One region of the Shewanella submarina genome, then DNA from elsewhere that is predicted to be linked to it. Evidence: riboswitches for the same ligand, from Rfam matches in the RefSeq annotation. Region 1 holds a riboswitch; each other region holds the start of a gene.
What was found. Region 1 has a riboswitch for thiamine pyrophosphate ahead of ACFOE0_RS08515 (TonB-dependent receptor). Riboswitches for the same ligand answer to the same signal wherever they lie in the genome.
Positions count from the first base shown of each region.

Region 1 (4,232 bases):
GGACACGAAGTCATTACTGTCGGAATAGTAGAAGCTGTCCATACCGGACAGGTTCATATTGGCAAAGAAGCCGGTATCACCGCGCCAGGTGGCACCCAGCTGATAGTTATAGCTAGGCGCATGGGCCAGTTCACGCCCGGAGAGATCAAGAAATACATCCTCTTTAACTTCGATAATGTAGCTATCATAGGTTGCTTTCAACAAACCAACAGAACCATAAAACTCCAAATTCTGGGTGAGGTAATAACTAGCGCTAGCCTCTAGTCCATAGTTAGTTGAGCTGGTCGCGTTCGCTGTATAAAGAATAAAGTCTCCAGGAGACTCACTGCCTTCTCCTTCTTGGATAGACGCATCCACTTGCTGATCGTCTCTGTCCATAAAGAAAGCCGCCACCCTAGTTGTCAAATCGCCATCTAGCAAACTCGCGGAATGGCCAATTTCGTAGTTGTACAAAGTCTCTGGGTCATAAGCGAGATACTGCGACAGTTCGGGATAAGTTTTTGTATCAACATCTGTGTTAAAGCCTCCAGCCTTATACCCTCTGGAAATTTTTGCATAGATTTGTTGGTCAGCATCTAATGCATAGCTTACCGAGATATGCCCCCCCCAAAGTGTTTCATCATGTGAGTGAGACTCAGAAAAATCTTCTCCAAGCTTTTCACTATCTGTCCCGTCCGAGAAATAATCGGCAGACCATGACTCGACCCTAACTCCCAATGAATAATGGAAGTTACCAATATAAGTGTCCAATTGACCAAAGGCTGACACTTTATCAGCGGAATAGTCACTATAGAGCTTTCTTTTTCTAGGTAATTCATCAGCATATCGATCTTCTATATACCTAGAGTTATCTTCACTCAGGCGGTTGTAATACAGGCCGACCAGCCAGTCAGTGGTTCCGTTAAACAGTCGACCATCTTCGGTACTCAGCAAACGCACATCCTGACTGAAGTTCTGACGCTCGGCGGTTTTGTCCCACCAGTAGTCATAGACACAAGGCGCGTCACCTATGTGATTCCAATTGTCATCATAGATAGGACATTCAAAACCTGCCCAGTATTCGGGATTGGACCAGTCACCATCATAGGCATGGCGCTGCTCGGTATCAGCAAAGCTGGTGATAGTCTCTACATTAAAGGCTTTGTGGGCCTCCCAGCTCAGGCTTAACCCAGCACCATTGGTGGTTTGGGTATCTTTGCCGGGGCGATCTGTGTAGGTATTCTCACCGTTACTGTCCAGCGACCAGGCGTCATAGCCATTGTCAAAGTCGCCGTGAATCAAGGTCAGATCGGCCTGTAACTTATCGGTGGCGTACCAACGCAGCTTGGCTTTGGCGGATACTTCATCTCTGGCATTGGTGTCGTCACGACCCAGGTATTGGTTATCCATAAAGCCATTCTGTTGATGGCTTTGAACCGAAATTCTGCCCAACAAAGTGTCGTCGGCATTCATGCTGCCACCGGCGTACGCCCCTATGGTCAGCAGATCGTCAGTGCCAACTGAAACTTCAACACCGGCTTCGGTAGCTGCAGTTGGCTCAGCACTTTTCAGGTAAATCGCACCAGCCAGGGCATTACCGCCAAACAGCGTACTCTGTGGGCCCCGCAGTACTTCTACCTGGTCGATGTCGAACAGGTTGGAGGCCATGCCAAGACCTGACAGGTCAATATCGTCAACAAAGAAGCCCACTGAGGAGTTAGGTGCACCTTCATACTCTTCCTGATCGCCAACACCACGAATTTGGAAATAGCGGGCGCGGGAACTGCCACCTGACCAGTTGATATTGGGAATAGCGTTGAGAATATCCTGAAAGTTTTCGCCGCCGTCATCTTCAAGCTGCTGCTTGCCGATAACACTGATACTGGCAGGTACTTTGTCGATTTCCGTGGCGCGGAAATCTGCGGTAACCATCAGGGTTTCCATTGGCTGGCGTTCTTCGGAGGAGTCAGCGGCAAAGGCCGGGAAAGAGAGTGCAGTCGCAATGGCCGCAGACAGCACAGAATACTTATTATTTTTCATAGGACCTCAATTCCAGTTTGAGATCCGGCATTGCAAAAAAGCGTGGTTAATGCACATTGTCAGCCCATTCCTACGCCGGTATAAGCCGGATCAGGTTCGAAGGGTTCGTCATTGACATCTCAGTCCGAAAATCAAAAAGTTTGATCCCGGACACCCCTTGGCGGCGCCAATTATACATGCAATTAACCTGATTACATCTGTTAATGAACAAATTTACAGACAGTTGAAAAAAAGCCCCAACTGAAGTTGAGGCTTTAGTAAGGCATTAAATTAGGATCACTCGGAGTACACAGGTCGGACAGTCAGGGCAAAACCTGTCACTGTCTCATTGGGGGCTACGCCCTGCACTTGCTGACGGGCTTCTCCATAGAGCTGCAGTGGGATCCAGGCGCTGGCATCATCTTCCACCACAAAGCCTTCGGCATCGTACCAGGTAAACTTGTACTGAACATTCAGGTTGCTGGTCTTATCATTGGTGATCAGTGCAGAGGCCCGCAAGAATCGCCCTATAACTTTCCCTCTGGCGTCAGACAGGGTCAGTTTATTCTCCAGCGCACTGCCATCCACTGTTACCTGCCCGCGGGAGTCTATGGTGACACCGGCAGTATTATGGGCGCAGCCACCCAGCAGCAAAACAACAAGTGACACAATCAGCAAACTGCGAGTCATAGCAAGATCTCCTTTCTGTCCAAGAATCCCCAGACTACCCCAGCAAGTCTCTATACACCAATATTCAACTTGCGCAGAGACTCTTTAGTCTCTTCAGCCAAATCATCCAGCGTTTTACCGTGGGGCTCTGGCAGGCGGGTTTCGGGGTTTACCTTCACAAACACCATTTCATCCACAGAGCAGATGGTGTTGCCGGTAAACTTGTTGCGCAGCAAGCAGGATACAGTAATCGAGGTACGGCCAACCGCTTTGGTTGTCAGGCCAAACTCAACCACATCCCCCTCTGTCGCCGCATTCTCGAAAGAGATCGCGCCGATATGCTTGGTGACTATGTACTTGGTGCCCAGCTGACAGATCACATAGATTGCCGCTTCTTCATCAATCCATTCGAGGGCACGGCCACCGAACAGGGTTTTCGCGTAGTTAAGGTCTTCCGGCATTACCAGCCGTCTGGAAAGGAACTTCATAAGCCTCCCGCTTTAATGTCCGCCAATAAAAAGGGGTAAGCTGACTTACCCCGATTGTCTCGATTATACACTCTTACTGAGCATAGGTCCCAGCGCCTGTCCGCCAACCAGATGCATATGAATATGATACACCTCCTGACCACCATGTTTATTGCAGTTCATAATCAGGCGGTAACCATCTTCTGCAATACCCGCTTCTTCGGCCAGCTTGGCTGCCACGGTAAACAGGCGTCCCAGCGCTTTCTCATCGGAGGCTTTCACATCATTGACCGTCGGGATCAAATGATTGGGAATAATCAGAACATGAGTAGGTGCCTGGGGTGAGATATCACGAAAAGCCGTTACCAGGTCATCCTGGTAAAGAATGTCAGCGGGAATTTCCCGGCGAATGATCTTGCTGAAAATCGTCTCTTCGGCCATCAGTCATTGCTCCTGTATCTATATGTCATCTATCTACTGGGACCATTGGCCCAGATAACAGTAAATGGCGTCAGTATATCTGTAATTCAATACCTTGTATCCGGAATTCATTGCTCCCGCCATGCAAATTTGGCAGCATGAGCGACAGGTCAACCCAGATAAAATCATCCATGATCAAATACCAGATTACGCCATCCAATCCACATGCTCACCTGTTTGATGTGGTGATGACAATTGAACAACCGGCGCAAAGCCAGCAGGTCTGGTTACCCTCCTGGTTACCCGGCAGTTATATGGTACGGGATTTCGCCAAAAATATTATAGGATTGAAAGCCGTCGACGGGCATGGCAACCCGGTTGCTGTCACTCAGCTGGATAAGCAAACCTGGCAGTTACTGACTGATGGTCAGACAGTTGAACTACATTATCAGGTCTATGCCTGGGACCTGTCGGTGCGCACTGCGTTTCTGGACAGTCGCCGTGGATTCTTTAATGGCTCCAGCGTATTTCTGGCCGCCCGCGGACAGGAAAACAGTGAGCACAGAGTTACCGTCATACCTCCGGCATCAGCAGCTCTGAGCGACTGGAAACTGGCGACAACCCTAAAACGTGCCAGTGGCGATGACTGGGGATTCGGTGACTTTTACGCCGCCGACT
Region 1 is NZ_JBHRTD010000010.1:63,370-67,601, forward strand. Features, by position in the region: gene ACFOE0_RS08515 (TonB-dependent receptor) at 1-2,019, opposite strand, end outside; TPP riboswitch at 2,070-2,187, opposite strand; gene ACFOE0_RS08520 (YcfL family protein) at 2,296-2,688, opposite strand; gene ACFOE0_RS08525 (acyl-CoA thioesterase) at 2,739-3,155, opposite strand; gene hinT (purine nucleoside phosphoramidase) at 3,219-3,575, opposite strand; gene ACFOE0_RS08535 (M61 family metallopeptidase) at 3,746-4,232, shown strand, end outside.

Region 2 (4,232 bases), on a different contig from region 1:
TCAATAGCAAACCCTGGTACCAATTGGCCGCGTAGAAGAAGCTGAGACAGATAAAGATGGCAAACGCCAGTATGGTACCAAAGAAAAACAGAGGCATAAGAACGGCTTCAGCAGTCCCGGCCCAGGTCATACTCATAAAGTTGCCAGTTTTCCATTTGGGCTCAACCACAAAAAACCGAAACACAAAGGCCAGTATTGCCAACTGCAGATACCAGACGTAGCTTGCTGTAAAAAATGCTTTCATCGTTCCCTTTTTTGCTGTCTCTTTTTCCTCTCTTTACCCTGTCACAGTTTCTGCTTGAGATCATCTGACTGTGGTATGCCAATATGGTTTGAAAATCCCTGAAAGCAAAAAGCCATCCCGGAGGATGGCTTTGAAAATGGATATTAGGATTTTATCTTGCCGCGGATAAAAGCGTTTGCCTCATCATTCAGCACCCGCCGGGAAATATAGCTGCGACCTTTGCCGATATTGAGCAGGTAACCACGGCCGGTAGCGTCAATACTGTCTATCTGTTGCCAACGAATGGACTGGTTTACATAGTCTGAGCTGATGCGTATCCCGTCATCATCCAACTCGAAATTGACACTGTGATTGGCTGCCTTGCTCATGAGTTGGCGCCAAAGCCACCACGGACGGCGAAACTTAACACTGAGTCCTTCCACCGCTGCCAGACCGATAAACAGGTAACCGATCACATCTTCAATCGGCATGGCAATCAATACAAAGCCGAAAACAACAAATCCCATGGCTTTGGCGTAAGGTCGCCAGCCTGGCTGTGGTTTGGCCGACTCATCGAAGCACTCTTCATAGTGGCTGCGGTCCAGCACGAACTCAGTTTGATAGTGAAATGGTTCACTCATAGCAAAATAAAAAGCTGATAGATTTTTGCCATTATATCTCCGACAGACTGAATTAGGCATTAAAGTCGGAATAACTGATAATCAGCGACAGTTAACGACACTCAGCGGATATTGGTGAATTGGAAAGTAAACGCGCACGGCTGGACAGATATCTGGCCAAAGCCCTGCAGATCCCCCGTAAACAGGTTCGATTGTTATTGATGTCTGGCAAAGTTGAGGTAGATGGCCTGCTTGCCAAAGATATGGACCTCTTGATAGATGAGTTCAATACCATCAGCTGTGATGGCAGGGTTTTGCAGGCCTGCTCGCCTAAATATTTTATGGTGCACAAGCCGGTTGGTGTGGTGTCTGCCACCAAAGATGATGAGCACAAGACGGTGCTTGAACTGTTGCCAGAAGCTGAGCGTTCCGGATTGCATATCGTCGGTCGGCTGGATCTCAATACCTCAGGTTTATTGCTGTTGACCAATGACAGCCGTTGGTCCGAAGCGTTGATGCAACCTGGCGCCCACGTCTCCAAAGAGTATCTGGTCACTTTGGGTAACCCGCTGACGGAAGAGTATGCCCCGGCTTTTGCTGCAGGTATGTACTTCAGTTTTGAAGATATCACCACTGCCCCCGCCAGGCTTGAGGTGTTGGACAGCCATATTGCCAGAGTCGTGCTGACCGAAGGTAAGTACCATCAGATCAAGCGCATGTTCGGGCGTTTTCGTAACCCTGTGGTGGCGCTGCATCGCAGTCGGGTTGGAGGGCTGAGCCTGGATGAAAACCTGGCTCCGGGTCATTGGCGAGCGTTGACCCGGGATGAGGTGCAGCAGGCGCTGCGGGATATTGGCTCATAAATATATCGCAGCGACAATTGTTTGCTCCTCTTGCAACCTGCTTGGTATTATCCACAGGTACTGATCGTCGGGCCGGACAGCTTAGTTGCTGATGCCGCTTGTAAGATCAGTCTGACTTAGTCGGGGAGCCTGATGCCAGAGTGATTGGCATCAGGCTGAGACCGCTGTTGCGGGACCCGTAGAACCTGATCCAGTTAATACTGGCGTAGGGAACTAAGCACGGAAATCCGGGATTGAACCCTGTCCCCATATCCGGTTCCGCTTCCTTCTCTGCGCCCTTTGAGGGCAAATTGTTGAATACTCCCATTACCTTGACCATTGCCGGCAGTGACAGCGGCGGTGGTGCTGGCATTCAAGCCGATATCAAGGCAATTTCTGCCACGGGCGGCTATGCCTGCTCTGTCATTACCGCATTAACAGCGCAAAATACGCAGGGCGTCAGTGGTGTTTATCCTGTGTCACCTGACTTTGTGTGTCAGCAGCTGGATGCGGTGTTTTCCGATCTGGATGTCAGAGCGGTCAAAATTGGTATGTTGGTCGACAGTGAGATCATCTCGGCGGTAGCGCACAAGCTCAGACAGTACAAACCCAGTTGGGTGGTGCTGGACCCAGTGATGGTGGCTACCAGTGGCGATTTGCTGCTTCAAACCTCAGCAATTGACACCCTCAGACGTGAACTCTTGCCGCTGGCCAATATTATCACGCCAAACCTGCCGGAAGCGGCGCAGCTGCTGGATGTGCCTGAGGTCACAGACCAGGCTGGAATATCCGCTATGCTGGATGCCTGTCAGACCCTGCTGACTCAGATATCTCCGCAAGTAAGCTCCCAGTCATTGCTGCTTAAAGGAGGGCATTTGCATCAGCAGCCCATGAGTCAGGACTGGTTGGTCACCTCAGCTGGTATTGAGCTGTTGCAGGCCCCCAGAGTACCGACCCGCAATACTCATGGAACAGGTTGCACCCTGTCGGCGGCTATTGCTTCCTATCTTGCCCAGGGGATGAGTGTCAGCCAGGCGGTAACCAAAGCCAAGCACTATCTTACCGAGGCACTGAAATACGCCGACAAATGGCAGATAGGCAGTGGGCACGGGCCTGTTGATCACTTCTTCAGTCTGCATAATTGAAACACGCCACAGCCAGAATAGCTTGGCTAAACTTGGTTGAGAGAAATAGAGCCAGTCTGGATAAGAAGGAACGCTGAATGAAAGATCCCCGACAATATCTGGCCGATCAGCTTGCGCTGCTGAGGCAAACCCATCCTCTGGTCGTCAATATCACCAACTATGTGGTGATGAATAACACCGCCAATGCGCTGCTGGCGCTGGGAGCTTCCCCCATTATGGCCCACAGCCATGAGGAGATGGAGGAGATGCTGACCATCGCCGGCGCCCTGGTTATTAATATCGGTACCCTGGACAGGCAGTGGGTCGCGCGAATGAAGCATGCTGCCCAGCTGGCGGTACAGATGAACAAACCTTTGATACTGGACCCGGTAGGTTGTGGTGCCAGTGACCTGAGAACCCATACCAGCCGGGAGCTGTGTGAGATAGCCAAAGCCTTGGGGCAAAAATTTATCGTTCGTGGCAACGCTTCGGAAATTATGGCCTTGTCCGGTGAGATACGCAGCACCAAAGGGGTCGACAGTTTGGAGTCCAGTGACAATGCCCTGGGGGCTGCGATGGCACTTCATCGTCAGTATGGCTGTGACGTGGTGGTATCCGGTGAAACTGACTATGTGGTGGGGCGGCGCATTTTCACCCTGCATGATGGTCACGAGATCATGCCCAGAGTAACAGGCATGGGCTGCACTTTCACTGCACTGACGGCGGCCTTTGCTGCCCTGCCTCAACAGGAATATCTCTCCCCAGGGCTGGCTTCTGCAGCTGTAATGGGCGTTGCCGGCAAGCTGGCTGCGGCTCAAAGTCAGGGGCCTGGCAGTTTTCAAATGCAGATGTTGGACGCCTTGTATCAGTTAACGCCTGAGCAGCTTGCGGCTTCAGTCACTGTGTCGGAGTTGTCATGAGCCCGGATTATCGTTTGTATCTGGTGACAGATGAGCGCCTCAGTGATGAAGCGCTTTGCTATGTGGTCACTCAGGCCGTCGAAGGTGGCGTAACCATGGTGCAACTGAGGGAGAAACAGGGGGATCTCCGTCGCTTTATCCATAGAGGGCAGTTACTCAAAACTATCCTGGCGGGTACAGGAGTACCTTTGATCATCAATGACAGGGTGGATGTGGCCCTGGCCATCAATGCTGACGGTGTGCACCTGGGACAGTCAGATATGCCTGCCGAGATGGCAAGGGAACTGTTGGGTGAAGATAAACTGCTGGGACTGACGGTCGAATCTATGGCGCAGTTGCAGGAGGCTCAGAGTCTGCCTGTGGATTATCTGGGGATCAGTACTGTGTTTGCTACGCCAACCAAAACTGATACCTGTTTTGAGTGGGGAGTACCGGGTCTGGAGCTGGCACAGAGTTGCTCCCAATTACCCCTTGTGGCCATAGGTGGTATTGAGCTTGCGAAC
Region 2 is NZ_JBHRTD010000018.1:724,841-729,072, forward strand. Features, by position in the region: gene ACFOE0_RS20255 (hypothetical protein) at 1-244, opposite strand, end outside; gene ACFOE0_RS20260 (YcxB family protein) at 388-864, opposite strand; gene ACFOE0_RS20265 (pseudouridine synthase) at 984-1,706, shown strand; TPP riboswitch at 1,818-1,935, shown strand; gene thiD (bifunctional hydroxymethylpyrimidine kinase/phosphomethylpyrimidine kinase) at 2,000-2,830, shown strand; gene thiM (hydroxyethylthiazole kinase) at 2,908-3,729, shown strand; gene thiE (thiamine phosphate synthase) at 3,726-4,232, shown strand, end outside.
Region 2: linked by a shared signal. The riboswitch ahead of thiD (bifunctional hydroxymethylpyrimidine kinase/phosphomethylpyrimidine kinase) and the one ahead of ACFOE0_RS08515 (TonB-dependent receptor) in region 1 are both predicted to bind thiamine pyrophosphate.

Region 3 (4,232 bases), on a different contig from region 1:
TTGCCACGAACCTGTTGTGCCCAGCGGTACACATAGCCCATTGGATTGTTGTAAGCCTGATCCTGCCAGCTGTTGCCACCCATCATATCGACAGGGAAACAGGTACCGGCAAGACAGAACTGATCCGGTGCCAGTCGTGGCAGCCTGGCGGCTTTACTCTGAATCGCTTCGATATTGTCATAGTAATCGCGCATACCACTGCCTAGATCGAAGCCACCAATGTAAAGCTGCTCGTCGTGCACCACGGCAGTCCAGGCATAAACGTTCAGCACTTCGCCCCAACCTGCAGGTCCATACTTGGGTTCCAGACCCATACGGTTTGGCTGTTTACGCCATTTACTACCGTTGAAAGCCCACTGTTTTTTATCACCGTACAGCAGCTCAGGCTTGAACTTGTGAGGTTTGTAGAAGCGGTTCATCTTCATACGGAAGATAGACGACGCACGCCAGCTCTTGATAGCCAACTCCTCTTCCACAGCGCTGTATTCACCATCCTGCACCGCAGGGAACTGCTCAGGGTATGCCGCTTTCAGTTTGTCATAACCACCTGAGTGACCCACATGCATGGTGCCGAAGTACAGGTAGCCATCAAACATTGTCATGGCACCCATCTCATAGGTCTTGGCAATCACAGGGTCAGCATCGAAATCTTCGGTCTTGAAGATAGTGGTGAACTGCATAGGCTCAGCTTTACTGAAACCGGCTACTGGCATAGGGTTGGACGCCAACAGGTTACCACCCTGATAGGCTGGATCTTTGGCCGCCTTGGGGTGTGCCCAGGTACTGACCACCAGTCGCTCTTTACCTTTTTCATCCTGAGTTGTCACAAACTCTCCCGGCAGACCTTCATACTGGAAGCTGTCAGGGGTGACCACGTCAAAGCCATGGGTATCGCCACCGGCAAATGGCGCGTCTTTAGTGCCGACCCAGCGCAGGCCCACTGTGCCTGAAGTGCCCGCCTGACCCAGAGAGGTATCCGGACCCATAAAGGTATACAGGGCGCTGCTGCCATCGGGGTGAGTCAGCACTGTCATGCGACGGGAAGAGTCGTATGGGAAGTCAGCTTTACCCAAATAGGTGCGGGTCTGACTGTCGAAGGCGAATACCCGCAGGAAACCCTCGGCAGATTCAGTGGCGCTCTGGCTGTCCAGGTTGGCATGACCAATAAAGAACACTACGCCATTGTGGGCACCGGCAGAGCGGAAACCATAGATCTTGCTGGCTTCGCCTTCAAATACACCATTGCCCAGATGCTTGGTCGGGCCTTTGGCGATATCGTCTGCATAGTTCTGGCCCGGCGCGTTCTGGATCTCATTGGGGTTGATCACACTGGTTTGCTGGCTGCTGACATCATAGATATACAGCTGACCCGGGCGGTCGATATCCACCAGGTTACAGGCCTGCACTTCAGAGTCGAACGCGGTGACCAGCATAGGCAACTTCAGGTGTTTCATCATCCAGCCACACCAGCCGTTGTTCAGGCTGCCGAACCAGATCTCTTCACCCACCTGAGCCACGCCCCAGGCGTAAGAAGCATTACGACGCGCAGCCGCAGGCTCGTCGGTGTGCTCTGCATCGGCTTCTGTCAGTCCGGCGTAGGGTTCAAACTGGTTGTTGGGGTTGGCGCGACCGAAAAAGATCTCATCCACAGGTGCTATGGAAACACGTTCCGCAACAAAGTCATCTGTGGTTTCCATTACTCTGCGGTAATCGTCATCTGCGAATGCAGCGCCAGTCAGGGTCAGAGAAGCCACCAGACCGAGCCTGAAAATGTTTCTCATCTTATTGTTATTTAAATAGGTTGTTGTGGTTTTCAATTGTGTTCCATCAATATCACACATGATCGGGGGCGCTAATTTAGCGTTTTTTTTACTTCTGTCTGTGACCTGAGCAATGAATTGAGCACAGAGGGCAGGAATAATCGAACAATTCTCAGGCGAAGGTGTTAATTGAAATATCATCACTTGTTAAATTTCAGCCGGTAAATATACTGAGTGCCCTGAGACATAGGCTTGAAAGCTGTGTCTTTACTACTTGTCGGAGTGCCCGCTAACTGTCTTATCAACAGGCATAGGGCTGAGACCACGTAAGTGGGATCCGTTGAACCTGATCAGGCTAATACCTGCGAAGGGAACAAGTGTGGCTGACAGGCCGTGTCATATCTGCAGTTTGGTATTGGATATGGTGCATCAATATTAGCAACTGCTGTTTTATTGAGGTTTCATTTCAACAGCGATTGAAACGCCAGTCAGTAATCACCTGCCATCAACGCCATCCGACAAGCATTAATTCCCATAAAATTGGAGTGATGCTATGTCGACCAGAAAACAAACCCGGCTCGAAGCCAAAACTTACCTCGACACCCTGTCGACCCAACCTTTTCCCAACTCAAACAAGCTGTATGTGCAGGGCTCACGACCCGACCTTAACGTGGGCATGCGGGAAATCACATTGGCGCCCAGCCTGGTGGGGGGTGATAAAGACAAGCCTGTGTTTGAGCCCAATGACAGTATTCGCGTGTATGACACCTCGGGTTGCTACACAGATCCTGACCATCAAATCGATATCTATCGCGGAGCACCTAAAGTCAGGCAATCCTGGATTGAAGAGCGTCATGACACTGAGCTGACTGAGGGCGTCAGTTCTGAGTTTGCCAAATCACGACTGGCGGATGACACCCTGGACGAACTCAGGTTCCCAGCCTTGCCTGCCATTCGCAGTGGTCAGCCGGGCAAGTGTGTCACTCAACTTCACTATGCCCGTCAGGGCGTGATTACGCCTGAGATGGAGTACATCGCCATCCGGGAGAATATGGGGCGGGCGGCTCAGCGTTTTAAAGATGACAGCCTGAATCATCAGCATCAAGGTCAGGGTTTTGGTGCCAATCTGCCGGAGCAGATCACCCCGGAGTTTGTCCGTAAAGAGGTGGCCGGGGGCAGGGCTATCATTCCCGCCAACATCAACCATCCTGAATCTGAACCCATGATTATCGGCCGCAATTTTCTGGTGAAGGTGAATGCCAATATAGGAAATTCATCTGTGACCTCTTCCATTGAGGAGGAGGTGGAGAAGATGCTCTGGTCCACCCGTTGGGGCGGCGATACCGTGATGGATCTGTCCACCGGTCGCAATATCCACGAGACCCGGGAATGGATTTTGAGAAACAGCCCGGTGCCCATAGGCACAGTGCCCATGTATCAGGCGCTGGAGAAGGTGAATGGGGTTGCCGAAGATCTCACCTGGGAGGTGATGCGCGATACCCTGATTGAGCAGGCTGAGCAGGGAGTAGATTACTTCACCATTCATGCCGGACTGCTGCTGAGATTTGTGCCACTGACGGCTAAACGCATGACGGGCATTGTTTCCCGCGGCGGCTCCATCATTGCCAAGTGGTGTCTGGCCCACCATAAAGAGAACTTCCTCTATACCCACTTCCGTGAGATCTGTGAAATCTGTGCCCGCTTCGATGTCTCCTTGTCGCTGGGGGACGGCCTGCGCCCCGGCTCTATTGCCGATGCCAATGATGAAGCTCAGTTTGCCGAGCTCAGAACTTTGGGTGAACTGACCAAAATCGCCTGGGAATACGATGTGCAGGTGATGATTGAGGGGCCGGGTCATGTGCCTATGCATCTAATCAAAGAGAACATGGAAGAGCAGCTTAAGCATTGTGATGAAGCGCCTTTCTATACTCTTGGCCCGCTGACCACAGATATTGCTCCGGGTTACGACCACATAACGTCTGGCATTGGGGCGGCGATGATCGGCTGGTATGGCTGCGCCATGCTCTGCTATGTGACCCCCAAAGAGCATCTGGGTCTGCCTAACAAGGAGGACGTTAAAACCGGCCTTATCACCTATAAGCTGGCGGCCCACGCTGCGGATCTGGCCAAGGGGCATCCCGGCGCGCAGATCAGGGACAATGCGCTGTCCAAGGCCAGATTTGAGTTCCGCTGGGAAGACCAATTCAACCTGTCGCTGGATCCCGATACCGCCCGCAGTTTCCATGATGAAACCCTGCCTCAAGAGTCGGGTAAGGTGGCTCACTTCTGCTCCATGTGCGGCCCCAAGTTCTGCTCCATGAAGATCAGTCAGGAGGTACGTCAGTACGCCGCCGAAAACCCATCGCTGCAAACCCTGGCGGGTGACGCAGTCACCATGATAAGTGCTGAGCAGGCTGCCGCCTCCATGGCTCAGGCACAGCTTGTCCAACACGGGATAGCAGAGCAGGGCAT
Region 3 is NZ_JBHRTD010000015.1:111,945-116,176, reverse strand. Features, by position in the region: gene ACFOE0_RS12325 (hypothetical protein) at 1-1,781, opposite strand, end outside; TPP riboswitch at 2,029-2,150, shown strand; gene thiC (phosphomethylpyrimidine synthase ThiC) at 2,314-4,232, shown strand, end outside.
Region 3: linked by a shared signal. The riboswitch ahead of thiC (phosphomethylpyrimidine synthase ThiC) and the one ahead of ACFOE0_RS08515 (TonB-dependent receptor) in region 1 are both predicted to bind thiamine pyrophosphate.